DNA from 3 places in the Lentilitoribacter sp. JB5-8 genome. Region 1 is predicted to be linked to each of the others. Evidence: predicted binding sites of a transcription regulator. Region 1 holds the regulator's gene; each other region holds the start of a gene.
The links. Region 1 encodes LexA, which represses DNA repair genes until DNA is damaged. Its sites were predicted from a motif close to TGTTCNNNNTGTGTTCNG; they were not measured.

Region 1 (4,218 bases):
TAGCGAGGTCGAATAGCGCTATGGCTCTCTTGCCTGTTGATCAAGCACTTGAAAAACTGCTGGATGGTGCTGAGCCAAAAAGCACTGAAATGATGCCAATCTCGCAATTGCGCGGTCGGATTTTAGCCACAGACCTTATTTCCAAACGCACGCATCCACCTTTTAATGCATCCGCGATGGATGGTTATGCTGTTAAGTTCAAAGACGCGAGTGAAATTGGCGCAACGATTAAAGTTATCGGCGAATCTGCGGCAGGTCACGGATTTCACGGTACATTTGAAGATGGCGAGAGTGTCCGCATTTTCACAGGCGCACCCGTTCCCGCTTCTGCCGATACAATTCTCATTCAGGAAAACACTGAAAAGCTCGAAGATGGATTGATCAAGGTCACTGCACCTGCGCAACCTGATCGGCACATTCGGCTTGCAGGTGTCGACTTTTCCAAAGACGATGTGCTTTTAAAGAAATATCGTGAGTTGGACTATTCTGCGATCACACTTGCTGCCAGCATGAATTATGCTGCAGTTGAAGTTTTTCAAAAGCCATTGATATCAGTATTAGCGACCGGCGATGAACTTGTATCTCCAGGTGAAGAACCGGGCATAGATCAAATCATCGCGTCAAATGCTTTTGGTGTCATGGCTATGTGCGAAAGCGCTGGTGCTGATGTGATGGATCTGGGTATCGCGCAAGACAAATTAGATGTGATTAAAGCATCGGTGCAAAAAGCTCTGGATAACAATACCGATATTTTAGTGACAATTGGTGGTGCATCTGTTGGCGATCATGACCTTGTTCAGCAAGCGCTGACTGAAATGGGTATGCAGCTCAATTTCTGGAAAATTGCCATGCGCCCAGGAAAACCGCTCATGTATGGCACATTGGGTAAAATGCGCTTTATCGGCCTGCCCGGCAACCCTGCCTCAAGTTTGGTGACCGGTTCACTCTTTTTAGCGCCGCTTGTGCGCAAACTTGCAGGCCGGACAATAACCACGCCCATAACAACAGCGAAATTGACTGTTGAACTGCCTGAAAATGATCATCGGCAGGAATATATGCGGGCGCAAATTCAAACGGATGAGCTTGGTGAGCGCATTGTAACCCCGTTTAAGCGGCAAGATTCGTCGCTGGTACGTGTTTTTGCTGATGCCAATGGGCTTTTGATTCGTCCGCCAAACGCAAAAGCTGCCTCAAAAGGCGATATTTGTGATGTGATCCTGTTTGAAAACTAAGTTTTTTAGAATTTTTTTCGACTAAGATGCAAACATCAATGAGATACCTAAAAATTCACACCCCTTGTTAGTAGGTGATCTTTTCTCGTTGAATAGAGTTTTTAAACGGATACTTATTTATATAACAATAACAGACACTTATACTTAAAAAACAACCTGTAATTGTTCTCAACCTAGAACAAAGCTCACTTAATTCCGCTTATGTTCTGGTATAATTCTACCTTTGTTCAAGAAATACTAAATCTCATCTTGTCGATCGACCAAGTTTTGTTAATTAATTATTTACTATTGCAGAACACAAATAGAACATATATGCATTGTTCATGGTTTGTTTCTAACGTGATGAGGTTTTGATATGTTGACACGCAAACAACAGGAACTGCTGTTTTTTATTCATGAGCGCATGAAGGAAACAGGGATTCCGCCCTCATTTGATGAAATGAAAGACGCGTTGGATCTGGCATCAAAATCCGGCATTCATCGTCTCATCACAGCTCTTGAAGAGCGTGGGTTTATCAAACGCCTTCCTAACAGAGCGCGTGCACTTGAAGTGATAAAGCTTCCAGAGAGCTATCAATCGACAACGCCCCCTCCTCGCGGATTTAATCCAAGTGTTATTGAGGGAAGCAAAGATAAAGTCGAGCCAATCCGTTCAAAACCGCAAGAGCAAATGGAAGACAATGGGTCATTAAGCGTGCCTGTTATGGGACGCATTGCAGCGGGTGTGCCGATCTCAGCTATTCAACATACGACGCACAACATTACCGTTCCGACAGACATGCTTGGTGGTGGCGATCACTACGCGCTTGAAGTTAAGGGCGATTCCATGATCGATGCTGGCATTTTTGATGGCGATACAGTTGTGATCAAAGACGCAAATAATGCAAACCCTGGCGACATTGTCGTTGCACTTGTTGATGATGAAGAAGCAACGCTTAAAAGGTTCCGCCGCAAAGGTGCGTCCATTGCCCTTGAAGCTGCAAACCCTGCATATGAGACGCGTATCTTTGGGCCTGACCGCGTGAAAGTTCAGGGCAAATTGGTTGGCTTGATCCGACGCTACAACTAATGCATATTTTGACGGACCGCTTAATTGTTGGTCCGTTTTAATGTTTGACCATCTGGCAACCAATACTCATCTGCGCGCCAATTAAAGTATCTTTGAATAGTCCAGGGACGCACAGCGTCTCCAACAGCTGTTTCAACTCTATACGCATTCCCATTACGAGCTGAATATAATGCCATTGAGCCACTCTGCTTTAAGTCATAGCGGCTGATAATCATTTCAGTAGCGCATTCGTTCCTTAAAGCGCGGTTTACCCCAAACGTTGTCACGATAATATCCGCAAACTGGCAAGCAGCGCGCATATGTTCCGTCTTTCCAAGCGTGGTTATGATCTTACCGTTATATTCGTTCACACAAAAATGGGTGTTAAAACAACGAAACGCAGCATCACCTTTAATCAATATTTGTAGATCTTCCCGGCGGGCATTTTGTGAGTCAAAGCCAATGTCAGCCGTATTTATTAATTGCGGTTTTTCAAGCTCAAGCAAATGCGCACTTAGCCACTGATCTACGATAAAGCTTGATGGACGGGATCGATTAACGAACAACGTTTTATCCTGGCGGACACCAATAAGCTTTCCGTCTTCGCTAATGAAAACATCCGGGATGTTAATCGGTAAGACAAAAGACAAAGCCAATCCCACCACGATTGATAACAGCCCTATATGTTTGATGGAACTTCGAAACAGTACAAAAACGATAAAGCCTGCAACCAAAAATGCTATAACTATGGGAATTGGTTTACCTGTCTTGAGCTCTCCACCCAATCCAGAAACCCAGTTTGCAAGGTAAATCACAACATCTATTGATTGGCCCAATCCCGTTAAGGGCAACCATTCAAGCCCATAAGGCATGAGTAACATGGAGAGTAATGCAAGCGGCATCACGAGAAATGTAACCACAGGCATCGCCAAGACATTTCCCAACAGACCATAGCCTGCGAGTTGATGAAAATGAAAACTTGAGAAAATGCCTGTTGCGAGCCCTGCAATCAAAGCTGTCATTCCTAGCCCAAACACAAACTGAACCGTTCTGTACAAAAAAGTTTCTTTAAAATACACCGTCGATCGCTCGTAGTGGTTTAGTTTTATCCGCGCCCAGGCGGAATAAACTGATACGAGTGCTGTTGCCGCGGCAAAGGACATCTGGAACCCAGGTGTCGTTACGCTTGAGGGTTTTATTAAAATAATGATGATGGCGGCTATTGCTACATTTCGAAGGGTTATGGCTGGTTTATCGAATATGGTTGCCCCCAGCATAATCACCAACATAAGCCAAGCGCGTTGGGCGGAAATTGGCGCGCCGGATATAACGAGATAAGCGCTTGCAGCTGACAATGCGGCCACTGCCGCAAGCTTTTTAACCGGTATGGCCTGAACAAGCGATGGAAAGACGCTGAGCAAAGCCCGAATTGTTAAAAACAAAGTGCCAGACGCTAAAACCATATGAAGACCAGAAATCGCTAATATATGGGCAAGACCGGCATTGCGGAGCGCTTCGACAGTTTGCTCGCTAATTGCCTTTTTATCGGCAATAATTAAGGCAGATGATATCGCTGCGGCATCACCACTTAAATGATTGTTTATGCGGTTTGAAATCTTTGATTGAATGGCACCAACAAATAACTCAAATCTGCTTTTTAATGGCAATTCGTTGGCTTTGATATTCCCAAGTGAAATGGGTGATCCAAGCATAAACCCATATGCACCGATATCATTGATATAAGCACCGAATGCAAAATCATATCCGCGTGGATACACAGGTCCCGATGGTCGCGTTAATCTTGCTCTTGTTTGAATGATCTCACCGACATTGAGTTGGCCATCTCCCCCGCGCGCGACCAATTGAACCTTTTGCGGTGGTCGCTTAATGGTGGGTTTAGATGTTGAATTGATCAATATCTTGTAGCGCGGCGTGCCA
Region 2 (4,218 bases), 1.3 Mb from region 1:
AATCTGTATCTTCATAATAAACGCGTTGAACAAGACGGTGACCGTTTTCAGTGAGTTCACCAGAAAAGTGCTCTGACATATCAATTTAATCCTCGTCTTGGAAAAGGCTCGTTTGTTGTGCGTCAAAATCTTTTGGTGGATTAAGCCCCAAATGTTTCCATGCATTTGCAGTTAACACCCGGCCACGCGGCGTGCGCTGAATAAAGCCCTGCTGAATAAGATAAGGCTCGATAATATCTTCAATCGCATCGCGCGGTTCGGATAAGCCCGCTGCAATTGTTTCAATACCAACTGGCCCACCACCAAAATTACTGGCAATCATCGTCAAATATCGGCGATCAAGTTGATCAAGCCCAACGGCATCAACTGATAAACGCGTTAATGCATTGTCGGCAATTTCTTTGGTAACAGCATCAGCCTTTGCAACTTCGGCAAAGTCTCGTACACGGCGCAACAAACGTCCAGCAATACGAGGTGTACCGCGTGCGCGACGGGCAATTTCTTCAGCGCCTTCATCAGTCATATTTAAACCCATGATCCGAGCGCCACGGCGAACAATCGCTTCCAATTCTTTAACTGTATAAAACTGCAATCGCACCGGAATACCAAAACGGTCACGCAACGGATTAGTCAGCAAACCAAGACGCGTTGTTGCTGCAACGAGCGTGAATTTCGCCAGATCAATTTTCACAGATCTAGCAGCTGGCCCCTCACCGATGATCAAATCGAGCTGAAAATCTTCCATTGCAGGATATAAAATCTCTTCAACAGCTGGATTTAACCGATGGATCTCATCGATGAACAACACATCACGCTCTTCAAGATTGGTCAGAAGTGCTGCTAAATCACCCGCTTTTGCAATCACAGGACCCGATGTTGATCTGAAATTGACCCCAAGTTCTTTGGCCATGATTTGTGACAAAGTTGTTTTACCCAATCCGGGAGGACCAACAAAAAGCACATGATCGAGCGCTTCACCGCGATTTTTCGCAGCTTCAATAAAGATCTTCAAATTCGCACGTGCTTCCGCCTGCCCGGTAAAATCATCAAGGGATTGCGGGCGCAAATTGGCTTCTAGGTCTTCGCCGCGCTTTTCAGGATCAAGAATTGGATTTTGTTCGCTCATGACTACTTACTCGCACGGGACACGTTATTTGGCTAGTTCTTTCAGACCCAAACGAATGAGTTTTGCACTATCTGCATCCTCACCTGCATCGCGGACGGCTGCGCCAACCGCGCTCGCTGCCTGCTCTCGCGAGTAGCCCAGATTGCAAAGCGCAGAAACCGCGTCTGCCACAGGCGCAGAAGCTACCCCTTCACCAATTTCTTGTTTAAGGCCCATATCCGGCGCGTCGATACCACCAAGCGCAGGCGCTTTATTTTTCAGCTCAGTCACAATGCGTTGTGCCACTTTTGGCCCAATTCCGGGCGCCCGCGCGACCATGGCTTTGTCCTGCAACGCAATTGCATTAGCCAGATCTGATGCTGATAAAGTTGATAAAATCGCCAAAGCCACTTTAGCGCCAACACCCTGAACGCTTTGTAATAATCGAAACCACTCGCGCTCTATTTCGGTTTTAAACCCAAACAATTTGAGCTGGTCTTCACGCACATAGGTTTCTATGTACAAAACAACAGCTTCGCCTTGCGACCCAACAGCGCCAAGTGTGCGGGATGAGCAAAAAGCGACGTAACAAACGCCGTGCACATCAACCAAAATATGGTCACCAGCAATCTCGTCTATGGTTCCTTTAAGTTTGCCAATCATATCTACATCGCCGCTAATTTGTGAGTTAATGCGGTGCGATTATGAGCATGACAAATTGCAATTGCCAAGGCATCTGCTGCATCATCGCTTTTAAATTCTGCTTTTGGCATCAAGACTTTCACCATCATATGGATTTGTTTTTTATCGCCGTGCCCAACACCAATCACGGACTTTTTCACAGCATTAGGCGCATATTCTGAAACGCGCAATCCCGCACGGGCCGGAACCAGCATGGCAACTCCGCGAGCTTGGCCAAGCTTTAGCGTTGATGTTGGATTGACATTAACAAAGGTGTTTTCAACCGCCGCCTCAAATGGCTGGTGGCTATGGATGATTTCTTCCAACCCATCGTGCAATTGGCAAAGTCTGGAAGCTAGATCCATTTTCGCATCTGAATGCACAACACCTGAAGCTACAAACCGCAGCGAATTGCCTAAAGAATCGATAATCCCCCAGCCGGTATTTCGTAAACCCGGATCAATCCCAATAATTCGAATCGCTTTGCTCATGTCATCACCTTATGTTCTATTTTCCGTAACATCTACGAAAAACGTGAACAAAACAAAAACAAAACACATGTTTTTAAAGGATATTGCTTTGGATGCCGTCTGAAACGCATTTCGCTTTGAAGCGAAGATGCTTCATCAACTAAAACAAACAACGCCTTTTTAGAGAAAACAACAATAGATGCCGCGAGAAACGCATTACAAGCACGCTCAAAGGTGCTTCATGAAAAAAGCCGAGCGATTGCCCGGCCTTTAAAAAATCAAATATTGTGTAGGAACTTATGAAAGTTCAGCCATCACTTCGTCTGAAATGTCGAAGTTTGAATAAACGTTTTGAACGTCATCATCATCATCTAGAACATCCATAAAGCGTAAAACTTGTTCAGCTTTTTCTTTATCAATTGGCGTTTCGTTCTGTGGCTTCCAAATTGGTTTAACGGTTTTTGGCTCGCCCAAAGCTGCTTCAAGTGCAGACGACACATCGCCAATATCTTCAAAAGCGCAATAAATTGTGTGGCCTTCTTCGTCGGTTACAACGTCATCCGCACCAGCTTCGATGCCAGCTTCCATCACAGCGTCTTCATCACCCACTTCAAGCGGATATGTGATTTCGCCAACGCGATCAAACATGAACCCGACAGAACCTGTCTCACCAAGCGCGCCGCCAGACTTTGTAAAGGCTGTACGCACGTTTGATGCAGTTCTGTTGCGGTTGTCAGTCAGTGCTTCAACGATAACTGCGATACCACCAGGGCCATAACCCTCGTAGCGCACTTCATCATAATTCTCACCATCTTTATCCGCAGCTTTATTAATCGCACGCGTGATGTTGTCTTTTGGCATAGACTGAGATTTGGCGTTTTGCACAGCAAGGCGAAGACGCGGGTTCATTGCAGGATCAGGCGCACCCATTTTCGCTGCAACCGTGATCTCACGTGCAAGCTTTGAGAACATTTTAGAACGCACTGCATCCTGACGTCCTTTACGGTGTTGAATATTCTTAAACTTGGAATGGCCTGCCATGGTATCCTCTTATCGCAATAATCGATGTTCTTAATTATCGTGCCTTATAAAAACAATCAGCACGTCCGTCTAGTGTCTGCGCACCCGTTGCGGCCAACTTGAACGCAAACAACTACCAAAAATACGGAATATTTTCTTCTAATCGTGCACCCAACCGAAGCGGTGCAATTTTTTCGGTTAACCCGGTTCTGTCTGAAACTTCCACTGAAACGCCGCAAATTGTTGCGGGTCCTTTGGCAATTTCCATACGACCACGCGGAATTTTTGTCACAAAACGATTGATCAACTCTTCCTTTTCCATACCAAGGGAAGAATTGTAATCGCCACACATCCCAGCGTCTGACATATAGCCAGTGCCAGCATCTAAGATTTGGTAATCAGCTGTCGGCATATGAGTATGCGTGCCCACAACAAGGCTTGCTCGTCCATCAACAAAATGCCCAAAGCACTGCTTTTCGCTGGTTGCTTCCGCATGAAAGTCAATCACAACGGCATCGGCGACTTCACCCATTGGGCAAGATCCTAATACTTCCTCAGCGCAGGCAAAAGGATCATCAAGATCAGGATGCATATAAACGCGACCCATTATATTGGAAACAAGAATTCTTGCACCATTGCGCGCTTCATAAAGATAAGCGCCTTTTCCTGGCGTCCCTTTTGGGTAATTTGCCGGTCGCAGGAAATTATCATGGCGCTCGCAAAAACTGAGCGCTTCTTTTTGTGCCCAAACATGATTGCCTGTGGTCACCACATCGGCGCCCGCATCAATTGTTTTGGTAAAAATCTCTTCTGTTATACCAAATCCGTGGGCTGCGTTTTCACCGTTTACAATCACAAAATCGAGATTGTAGTCGCTACGCAGACCAGGCAGACGATCCCAGACCGCATCGCGCCCTGTTGAGCCGACCATATCACCTAAAA
Region 3 (4,218 bases), 1.7 Mb from region 1:
TAACGGTATCAGCATCAATTTCCATCTGTAAAAGTAAGCTATCACCTGCACTCATCTGGCTGATGATTGTGCGAGCATCGTCAGAATTGACCTTGCCATTGGCGCCTGCAACAACGGCAATCATGTTTTCGCCGTCACCGCCGACAAGAATAAGTGCAGTTCCGGTTGCTTCATCAGTTGTTTTGACATTTTCTAAATCAGCGCCGGATGATTTAAGTAGTTCAAGCGCCATGTCAGCAAAATTATCAGAACCAACAGCGCCCGCCATTTTGACCTCAGCACCAGCGCGTCGTGCAGCAAGGGCTTGATTTGCCCCTTTGCCGCCAGGGGCTGTTGCAAAATGGCTGCCAGAAACCGTTTCACCTGGTCCAGGCAAACGCTCGGTATTGGCAATTAAATCCATGTTTATTGAGCCAAGAATGCTGATCATGATAACTCCTCGATAGACAAATTACTGTTTCATCAAGGCCTTAGGTTAAGTCGACCCGATGAACCTATGGGTTTTACCACAGATAATGGCTCAGGGTCGCTGGTTTTTTCAGCTTTCTCCACATCAGGCAAACTGTCCTGAAAATCCATCGATTCAATCTTAGAACTGCGCTTGGTGATCTTATCGGTCGAGGTCAAAATCTGATCGATATCTTTTTGGCTCTGGCCAAAATGAGTTTGCAATTTCCGCACCCGATCATCCAGACGTCCGATGTCTTCCATGAGGCGAATGACCTCGCCTTGAATAAGATGGGCTTGCTCGCGCATGCGGGCATCTTTCAACACTGCTTGGATAACTTGAATAGAGAGCATCAATAAAGATGGCGATACGATAACCACACGTGCTTTATGGGCGCGTTGAACAACCCCTTCAAAATTCTCATGCACTTCTGCGAAAATAGATTCCGATGGAACAAACATAAAAGCGGTGTCCTGAGTTTCGCCGGCAATTAAATATTTATCGGAAATATCCTTGATATGTTTTTCCATATCGGTCCGGAATTGGCGTGCAGCATCGGCCGCCAGACGATCATCATCGGCTTTTTTAATCGCGTTCCAAGCTTCAAGCGGAAATTTTGCATCAATCACCAAATCAGGTGAATCATTGGGCATGGTCACCGTGCAATCGGGGCGGGTTCCATTGGATAATGTGGTTTGAAAATTATAAGCACCCATTGGCAAACCGTCTTTGATGATGGTTTCCATGCGCGCCTGACCATAAGCGCCGCGGGTCTGCTTATCCGATAAGATCGCTTGCAAGCCCACCACATTTTGCGCCAATGCCTGAATGTTGTTTTGCGCAGTATCAATCACCGCCAAACGCTCTTGCAGTTTGGACAAATTTTCATGCGTCGTCTTGGTTTGCTCAACAAGTGAGTTTCCCAGTTTCTGCGTCATGCCATCCAAACGTTGATTGATGTTTTGATTAAGTTCAGATTGGCGAGAACCAAAAAGCTCCGCCATCGTGCTCATACGACCCTGCATCTCGCTTTGCGTTTTTAAAAGCTCGTTCAATTGGGCCTGTGCGTTTTGCGCAGCTTCATCTGATTGGGCTTTTGCCAATATTCTGGAATTGGATGAACGCCACAACAAATAGACAATTAAAAATAAGAGCACAAACAAGGCAATGACAAAAGCAAATGCCACATTGCCGATGGAAAAAACCGTGTCGCCAAAGGTCAGCAAAGGGCTCGATAAGAAGTCAGTATTTATATCCATTTCCAGATGCTAACTGATTCTGGCGCATTTGTCAGATCAAAAGGTGAACATTTTTCAGCTTTCTACTCTGAGGACCACATCTTTTTATTGACCTTCCTCCGACTAGCCCTTATCTCCAGCTTTATGACTATTAAACCTATTGTACTCCTCCCTGACGCTGTGTTGCGCAAGAAATCCGAACCGATTGAGCGTTTTGACGACGAACTCGCCAAATTCGCAGCCGATATGACTGAAACCATGTATGACGCGCCTGGAATTGGCTTAGCGGCGGTACAGGTTGGCGTCTTGCGTCAGATGCTGGTTGTTGATGTGTCCAAGGATGAGGAAAACAAAAATCCGGAAGTCTTTATTAATCCGGAAATCGTGGAATCAAGCGATGAGCGCAGCGTTTATGAAGAGGGCTGCCTGTCCATTCCGGAATATTACGCAGAGGTTGAACGACCAGCTGCAATCAAGGTGAAATACTTGGATCTCTCTGGCAAAGAGAAGTTCATTGAGGCTGATGGTTTGATGGCAACATGTTTGCAGCACGAAATTGACCATCTCAATGGCGTTTTGTTCATCGATTATCTGTCTAAATTAAAGCAAAATATGGTGATAAAAAAATTCACCAAAATGGCCAAACAAAAAGCCGCTGTGCTTTAGTTTTAATATCTATTTAATTGGAGGAAGCAACCAATGCGTATTGTTTTCATGGGTACGCCGGAATTCTCCGTTGCAACGCTCCAGGCTTTAATCGATGCTGACCACGATATTGTCTGTGTATATACCCAGCCACCCCGACCTGCAGGGCGTCGTGGGTTAGAACTTAAGCCATCTCCTGTTCAGTTAAAAGCAGAAGAGCATGGGATTGAGGTTCGAATTCCAACAAGTTTAAAAAGCGAAGAAGAGCAAGCAAAGTTTGACGCATTAGAGGCCGATGTTGCGGTCGTTGTGGCTTATGGCATGCTATTGCCAAAAGCAATTTTGGAAAGCCCTAAACATGGCTGTTTTAACGGTCATGCGTCGCTTCTACCGCGCTGGCGTGGTGCTGCACCCATTCAGCGCGCGATTATGGCGGGCGATAAAGAAACTGGCATGATGATCATGCAAATGGGTGAAGGTCTGGACACAGGCCCTGTTGCACTGGTTGAAAAAGTCGCGATTACTGACACTACAACTGCAGGCATATTACATGACCAATTAATGTCTGTTAGTGGCCCACTTGCCGTTAAAGCGATGGAATTGCTGCAAGCAGGTGAACTCACGCTAACGGAGCAGTCAGAAGAGGGTGTCACCTATGCCAAAAAGATCGAGAAATCCGAAACCCGGATCGATTTCTCGCAAGCTGGTGCAAGTGTTCATAAGCACATTATGGGATTATCACCTTTCCCCGGTGCTTGGTTTGAGCTGGGGGAAGGCAAAAAGGCAGCCCGTGTGAAAGTTTTAGCTTGCGAATATGTTGATCATGTTGATGGTGATGCTGCTGGAACCGTTATGGATGATGAATTGACGATAGCGTGTGAGAATGGCGCCATCCGATTACTTAAATTGCAAAAAGCCGGATCAAAACCGATGATGGTTGATGAGTTTTTGCGTGGCAATTCCATTCCAAAAGGCACAAAACTAAGCTAAAGCGGGTCTATGCCTAAATATAAAATCACAATTGAATATGATGGAACAGGATATGCTGGTTGGCAACGACAGCCTGATGTTCCGACTATTCAAGAAGCAATTGAACAGGCGATCTTTAAGTTTTCCGGCCAAAGCGTAACGGTTTCAGGCTCAGGACGAACAGATGCAGGGGTTCATGCGCGAGGGCAAGTCGCGCATTTTTCGCTCGAAAAAGACTATTCCAATGACACGGTCGAAGGCGCGATTAATGCGCATTTGCGTGGACAAGATGATCGCGTCGCAATTTTATCCTCTGAAACGGTATCAGATGATTTTGATGCGAGATTTTCAGCCAAAAAACGGCACTACATCTATAAATTCTGGTGTCGCCGCGCGCCGTTGACATTAGAACGCAATCGCATGTGGCAGGTTTCGCATCAATTGGATGTGGCTAAAATGCATGAAGCGGCACAAAGATTGGTCGGACAACATGATTTTACCACCTTTCGATCAGTTCAATGTCAGGCAAAAAGCCCTATTCGCACAATGGATCGATTGGATGTGATTGCCTCAGATGATGGTGCCTTAGTGGAATTGCATGCATCCGCGCGTGGGTTCTTGCATAACCAAATACGATCATTTGCGGGGACTTTGCGCAAAGTTGGTGAGAACCGCTGGACCCCAGATGATGTCACACAAGCGCTAGAAGCAAAAGAGCGGAGCGCCTGTGGACCAGTTGCTCCGCCCTATGGGTTATACTTCATGCAAGTGGACTATTAGGCGTCCATTTGCTCAGCAATTTCTGGATTTAAAGCCCATTCACGTGCTTTGACAAAGTCCATTTTGCCGCTGCCAAGAATAGGAACTTTGCCAACTCTTACCTCTGCCGGGATCATTAGATCCATCGCATGTTGCTCC

Region 2: a site for LexA is predicted at 2,326-2,343, ahead of ruvC (crossover junction endodeoxyribonuclease RuvC). Genes of this name have one in related genera too.
Region 3: a site for LexA is predicted at 1,740-1,757, ahead of rmuC (DNA recombination protein RmuC). Genes of this name have one in related genera too.

Annotation. Positions count from the first base shown of each region.
Region 1 is NZ_CM146332.1:2,406,713-2,410,930, reverse strand. Features, by position in the region: gene moaC (cyclic pyranopterin monophosphate synthase MoaC) at 1-16, shown strand, start outside; gene ACZ1GZ_RS11830 (molybdopterin molybdotransferase MoeA) at 21-1,232, shown strand; gene lexA (transcriptional repressor LexA) at 1,588-2,301, shown strand; gene ACZ1GZ_RS11820 (ComEC/Rec2 family competence protein) at 2,322-4,218, opposite strand, start outside.
Region 2 is NZ_CM146332.1:3,722,292-3,726,509, forward strand. Features, by position in the region: gene ybgC (tol-pal system-associated acyl-CoA thioesterase) at 1-79, opposite strand, end outside; gene ruvB (Holliday junction branch migration DNA helicase RuvB) at 86-1,126, opposite strand; gene ruvA (Holliday junction branch migration protein RuvA) at 1,151-1,768, opposite strand; gene ruvC (crossover junction endodeoxyribonuclease RuvC) at 1,771-2,277, opposite strand; gene ACZ1GZ_RS18010 (YebC/PmpR family DNA-binding transcriptional regulator) at 2,554-3,297, opposite strand; gene ACZ1GZ_RS18015 (TIGR00282 family metallophosphoesterase) at 3,410-4,218, opposite strand, start outside.
Region 3 is NZ_CM146332.1:749,891-754,108, reverse strand. Features, by position in the region: gene ACZ1GZ_RS03600 (ribokinase) at 1-430, opposite strand, end outside; gene rmuC (DNA recombination protein RmuC) at 463-1,707, opposite strand; gene def (peptide deformylase) at 1,831-2,352, shown strand; gene fmt (methionyl-tRNA formyltransferase) at 2,386-3,321, shown strand; gene truA (tRNA pseudouridine(38-40) synthase TruA) at 3,331-4,080, shown strand; gene ACZ1GZ_RS03575 (acyl-[ACP]--phospholipid O-acyltransferase) at 4,077-4,218, opposite strand, start outside.